One region of the Virgibacillus sp. M23 genome, then DNA from elsewhere that is predicted to be linked to it. Evidence: a T-box and tRNA genes for the amino acid it is inferred to sense, from the RefSeq annotation. Region 1 holds a T-box; the other holds one or more tRNA genes.
What was found. The T-box of region 1 lies ahead of alaS (alanine--tRNA ligase). A T-box ahead of a tRNA ligase gene usually reads a tRNA of that ligase, here a tRNA-Ala.
Positions count from the first base shown of each region.

Region 2: it encodes a tRNA-Ala, which carries the amino acid that the T-box ahead of alaS (alanine--tRNA ligase) is inferred to sense. The anticodon was not compared.

Region 1 covers NZ_JAWDHA010000021.1:29,789-33,226, forward strand. Annotated here, with positions in the region: gene alaS (alanine--tRNA ligase) at 1-1,602, opposite strand, end outside; T-box leader at 1,937-2,139, opposite strand; gene RVS70_RS10420 (hypothetical protein) at 2,458-2,913, opposite strand; gene RVS70_RS10425 (hypothetical protein) at 2,880-3,245, opposite strand; gene RVS70_RS10430 (Tad domain-containing protein) at 3,422-3,438, opposite strand, start outside.
Region 2 covers NZ_JAWDHA010000010.1:94,522-97,959, forward strand. Annotated here, with positions in the region: gene RVS70_RS06415 (ABC transporter permease) at 1-232, shown strand, start outside; gene RVS70_RS06420 (spore coat protein) at 510-905, opposite strand; gene RVS70_RS06425 (hypothetical protein) at 1,351-1,566, opposite strand; tRNA gene RVS70_RS06430 (tRNA-Ala) at 1,930-2,002, opposite strand; gene RVS70_RS06435 (5'-nucleotidase C-terminal domain-containing protein) at 2,238-3,438, shown strand, end outside.

The sequences.
Region 1 (3,438 bases):
AATATGCTGCCCAATTGGCGATTTTTGTACGTCTTTTACATATGCAGTAGCTTGCTCGGTAGAAATGAAACCTTTGTCAGCAATTTGCCCGCCACTTTCGGCATAGAATGGTGTTTGCTCTAGGAATACATATATGTCGTCACCTGCTTCTGCTACTTCCACCTGTTCATTACCAGCAATCATTGCCACAATGGAAGTATCTACTTCCATTTGGGTATACCCTACAAACGCACTATCGATATTAATCTCACTGAAAACAGCATCTTGTACTTGCATAGAATCAACTTTTTGTCGAGCGTTACGTGCACGCTCACGTTGTTTTTCCATTTCTCGTTGGAAACCTTCTTCATCAATCGTAAAACCTTGTGCTTCCACATATTCCTCTGTTAATTCTTTAGGGAACCCATAGGTATCATATAAGCGAAATACTTCCACTCCTGGGAATAAGGTGCTTCCTTTCTCCTTTTCGCTGTTCAAGATTGCTGTTAATATTTCTAAGCCATCGTGCAGTGTCTCATGAAACCGCTCTTCTTCCACTTTCACCATATTTTTAATAAATTCTTTTTTCTTCACTACTTCATGGTAGAAATCCTTCATAATGTCTGCTACCGTATCTACTAATTCATACATGAACGGCTTTTCAATACCAATTTCTTTGGCAAATCGAACAGCTCTTCTAATTAATCTTCTTAATACATAACCTCTTCCTTCATTCGAAGGAACAGCACCATCTCCTACCGCAAAGCTAACCGTACGAATATGATCAGCAATCACTTTAAAAGCTGTATCTCCTTCTTGACTAGCTCCATACTTTGTAGAGGCTAACTCTTCTGTCTTTTTAATAATTGGCATAAATAGGTCTGTTTCAAAGTTTGTTGGTGCGTCTTGAATGACACATACCATCCGTTCTAAGCCCATACCAGTATCTATATTCTTTTTAGGTAAAGGCGTGTACGTGTCATCTGGATTATGATTAAACTGGGAGAAGACAAGGTTCCATATTTCCAAGTATCTTTCGTTTTCTCCCCCAGGATAAAGTTCAGGATCACTTGGATCGTTTCCATAGTGTTCGCCACGATCATAAAAGATTTCTGTATTCGGTCCACTTGGGCCTTCACCAATATCCCAAAAATTCTCTTCTAAACGAATAATTCTTTCCTTTGGAATACCTATATTCTTTAACCATATATCATAGGCCTCATCATCCTCTGGATGCACTGTAACGGATAACCGTTCTTGATCAAACCCAATCCATTGATCACTCGTTAGAAATTCCCAAGCCCAATCGATAGCTTCTTTTTTAAAGTAGTCACCTATTGAAAAGTTACCGAGCATTTCAAAGAACGTATGATGTCTTGCGGTAAAACCGACATTTTCTATATCATTCGTACGAATTGATTTTTGGGCATTTACGATTCGAGGATTATCAGGGATTACCCGACCATCAAAATATTTTTTTAATGTTGCAACACCACTGTTGATCCATAGTAGCGTCGGATCATCCTTCGGAACTAGAGAAGCACTTGGCTCAACACGATGGCCTTTTTCTTTAAAGAAATCTAAAAACATTTGCCTAACTTCTGCTGATGATAATTGTTTCATCTTAAACTTCCTCCCAATCTAAAAATAGTTGAATAGAACATCAAGTCATTAATCATTGACATCACTTTTTCGTCAGGAAAGACTAACTGAGCGCAGTAAATGGATTATTTATTTCCTGAAAAGAATAAAAGCGCAAGCGCCCGATTAGAAACGTAGCGAACTGAAGCGAGTCAACGGAGATAAAGGAATCACGGTGTACATGCAAGCCGATGATAACTTAGATTAGGGCAATTCGTGAAGTCGCCTCCGCTGGAACAGCTCAACACGCCCATTTTTATCCACAGGTTCAAATTTTACAATTACCTAGACAATAAAAAAATCCCTTCTCTGCATTTGCAGGGACGAGATTTGATCGCGGTACCACCCTAATTATGAACTATTGTTCATCACTTTATCATTATAACGGTATGACACCGACGGGAATTAACCGTACTCCAGCTTAGCTTTCCATGATTCTACCTTAGGATTTCTTTCAGCCAACGGAAATCCTTCTCTTAAAAGCGATTGTCATGTACTCAAAACTTTCAACGTATTCTACATGTATAGTTGTTAGCGTAATTATAAAAAACATCGAGCGGAATGTCAACGCCGATGCATACCTATGAGACAGAATCTTTCTTTGAAATTTCCTTTAATCCCTCTAGGTGATTTTTCGGATAAAGGCAGCGCTATACCTACTATAATTGCAGTAAAAGGAAAACCTCCTGATTCTGAGAGCCATTCAATAATTGATATAGGTGCATAAATGATATAGATAAATAACATTAAATACAGATAGAACCTTCTCCAGCTTTTTTCTGACATAAAAACTTCTTACACCTTCTCTTGATGTAATACACAGATATATTGCTTATTCTATTTCCCTATAGCGAAATGATGTTGAAAATAATACATCCTATCATCAGTTTGAAAAGAATATTGATTCCATATACTTGATTGTTGATTGGTTTCCTCCGTTTTTACCATTTGTAACTCATTCGCACCGACCTCCATGATCTTCGAGTCAATAACTTTTAATTCTTGTTGATCCTTGTCTAGTGCGCGTATCTTGATTTGTATTTCTTTTGGCTCATCCATATTGTTCTTCACATAAATCACATTGTGAAACTGTTCATTCGAACAATTTCTTTTTGTAAGACAATTACTTTCTGATTTAACTAGTGAAAGTGTAATTTCTTCTGAACCATTAGCATTTTCTGTTGCATTCATTGCTTGCTCTAAAGCCATCACATATGATAGCTTTTGTCCAAAGGGCATAAACCAAATAAACAGGAATCCTAAAACAGTGCCATCCCACCAATTAATTTCCATATCACTCTCGGATTATGAAATTGCTTAGAAACATTTTTATTCCGTAATGATAATGTTACAAATACATTAATAAGGGCAATGATTCCTAAAAACACAGCTGCTACGATTAGCCAGATCATACTTTCCATCGAGGTTTGCAAGAAAGGAATCGTATAAGTGGAAGATAGATAGACATTTCCAATTATCGATAACAAGATTAATAACAGAAAAAGGAGGATAGGATACTTCCATTTCACCTTTTCCCTTTTATTATTTTTTACGTTTATAAATGACCAAAGCACCCAAATAAACGGGACACTATATAAAATTATAACTAACAATATAAAAATCAATTTGTCACCTCTTTACTTCATTAAAACAGATCCCTACTGGATAATATTTCGTTATAATACGTAACTATACCATTTAGAATGGTTGGTCTAATGATACCTCCGTGCTCCAATCCCACACAACGTTAATAAAATCAATTTTTGGACCAGCTGATTCTTGGTACACATTCTCTTTTAAATTATCCATCATAGGACA
Region 2 (3,438 bases), on a different contig from region 1:
TATCTTTTTATTCGGTTTTAGTACGTTGTTACAAACATTAATCAATACTTATCCAATTCTGTCCTTTATTGAATACTTACCAAATGTTCAACTGGCAGAATTGGCAAAAGAAGTGCAGCTTGGGGCAGGTATCGAAGATATTTGGGGTTATTTAGCTATCATTTTGGTATGGGGAATAGGAATTTGGCTGTTAACGACCTGGTTTTATAAAAAGAAGGAGACTGCTGGATAGCAAGACTGATAAACATTATTTTGAATGCTTGGTATTAGAGTTATTTGTGTAAATTGAAGTGCAAGCTTTATTGATTTAGGTGAAGAAGGATGTAATTTCGTTGAAAGCGAATTTCTCCGGTATGATTCTAGGTTTCTTATGTACGATAAGTTACAGGAATCGAAGTGAAAAAATTATAAATTGCCATTTTACCGTGACAAAAAAAGCTACCCCAAATGCTTCGTAGACATTTGGGATAGCCTTTGTTTCTGTAGGAGTGATATATTTTTTATTAGAACTATAAAATATCTAATCTAATTACTAATGCAATCAATACTTGTAATAGAACTTGGATGTTAATAGCAATATCAGTATCCGTTGTGGATACTTCTACTCCGCGTGAGTTTTCAATATAAACTTGCTGTTTGTTAATTTGGCTAGATTTTAATTTTGCGAACAGATCTTGAGTTATTTCGTCTGCTTTATGACCATCTGCAATCGAAATGCTAATTACGATAGCAATTGCTACCTGAAGCGCAACTTGGAGATTAAGTGCAGCTTGGATATCTGATGAGGATACCTCTACATCACAGGAATCCTTAATAATAATGGATTCGAGAGACTTTTGCACATTATTTAATTCTCCACTTGCCTCCTGATCCACCGTGGAATCTTTATCAAATGGGTGACACATGGAAGTGTCTAGTGCTCTCCATTTTTTGTCATCGCCACAGCTCTTGTCACATGAATCAAAACGATCATCGAATCTGTCACGATCGCAATGATGGTGTTTATCGCGTCTATCGCAGCTATCACAGATATCCTTAAATCGATGGCAATCGCATTTTCTCCTATGGTCTCTTACATCATCAAATGCTCTTGATCTAGGCATACTATTATTTCCTCCTTCTTCTCGTTTAGAATATTTTATGATTAAGAGTGGAAATAGGAAGGGTGATTGTACTAAGATATACTACCTATTTATTGCTATAGATAGATATTTTTCTCAGAAAGAGGTGAAGCCCGGTACATATCCATTGATTTACCAGGCTTCATTATGCATGCTATACCATATATAGGAAGGAAGTTAATTTTATAAATAGTTTATTTGTCTAGTATCCAATATAGTTTAATAACTATTATTCCTTGTTTTCATTGGTATCTTTATTTTCTTGCGTAAATTCTTCCACATTTTTTCTTAATTGATTAACCATATTTCTGACCATTTCTTTATCCTTTTCATCTAATTCTTTTGTCTTTAACGATGCCCCATGTTTTTTTAGTGTAGCATCTAAAAGGAAATCTACAATTTGACCTGGGGCATTATTACTGTTTTTTTCACTGTTTTTACTCAATCCAATCACCTCCATACGATTTTTATATAGTATATTCTTAGAAAGGGTAATCGTGTTAAGGATAGTAGTCTATTTAATATATATAGCTAAGGGTTCTGGATGTAATTATCTATTTGTAAAGTGAATATCCCAAAAACTGTGCTTGTATAAGGAAAGCTAAGTCAGGTGGGCGTTTGTATGGATAATGAAAGATTATGGAATGCAAACAATAAGCAGGTACAGTTCTCTAATAGAGGAGCATGTCAGATGTATTATGTTTGTTAAATCACATAAGTAGCATAGTATCTAAATAAAGAAAAATACAAACTTATCCACCAATTGGCTAAGTTTGTATTTTTTATATGTGGATCATGATTAAATTAATGGAGCATAGCGGGCTCGAACCGCTGACCTCTTCGCTGCCAGCGAAGCGCTCTCCCAGCTGAGCTAATGCCCCGTACATAAATTGATTATAGATAAGTATGGTTGTTTTTGCAAGTCCATCAACATCAGTTAATCTGTGTTCATGGTACTTATTTACTATTTTAGAGAATTAATAGTAATATAGTTTTGAATTTACCAAAAATTTACTAATTTATTATAGATTATCAATGTTTGTTATGCGATAGTAAAAGTGTGTCATGTCAACGTAATACATGACAATAAATTATTTATCCTTAAGGAGGGAGAAGATGCGAAAATTACGGGTGAAACAGTCTTTTTATTTGGTTCTTATTTTTACGTTGATTTTAATGAATTTTTCACCAGTATTAAGTACATCTGTGGCCGCGACAGACGACGGAGAAACAACGGAAGAGTTGTTTATATCAGAGTATATCGAAGGTAGCTCCTATAATAAGGCCATTGAAATTTATAATGGTACAGGGGAAGAAGTGGATTTGTCAGGCTATCAATTGGCGCTTTATAGTAATGGTGCTAATGAGCCTAGTCAAACAATGACATTGGATGGTACGTTGGCATATGACGATGCATATGTAATTGCTCATCCAAATGCAGATGAGGCAGTATTAGAGGTGGCAGATCAAACAAATGGTAATGTAATTAATTTCAATGGGAACGATTCCATTGCTTTGCAACAAAATGCTAGTAATTTGGATGTTATTGGTATAATTGGGGATGATCGTAATTTTGCGAAGGATGTAACACTAGTAAGGAATTCATCCGTTATTGCTCCTGTTTCCAACTATGACGAGGGACAGTGGACCAATTATGACAAGGATACATTTGCATATCTCGGTGATCATACCGTAGATGGCGTTGATCCGGGTGAACCAGGTGAACCTGATCCAGAGAATCCTGATTTAATTACCATTGATGAAGCTAGGCAGCTTAATGATAGAACAGCTGTAACTGTAGAAGGAATTGTTACAGTAAATAATGATGCTATTAGTAATGGTACTCAATTTACAACATACATTCAGGATGATACTGGCGGCATTAATCTATTCTCTTTTGAACAAGGTGAATTACCAGATGTAAATAAGGGGGATCTAATCAAGGTTGTTGGCCAGTTAGATTCTTACAATGGGCTAAAAGAGATCGTTCCTTCCAGTGTAGAAGTATTGGGAACAGATCAGCAACTACCTGAGATTCAAGAAGTAAGCTTAGAAGCATTACAAAATGAAACTACTGCAGAATCGCTTGAAGGTGAGCTTGTACGTGTGAATGGCTTTCTTTCAAGTATTCCAGAGAGTCCGGCTGGTGGAGGATATAATATCTCCTTTATTGATGGAGATTTTAATGGAACAACTTTACGCGTCATGGAAAATGCATTAGATGTCACTCAAATAGCTGAAGAGAAGTGGTATGACGTGACAGGAATCGTCAGTCAATATAACAGCTATCAATTGATTCCAACGGAGCAAAGTGATT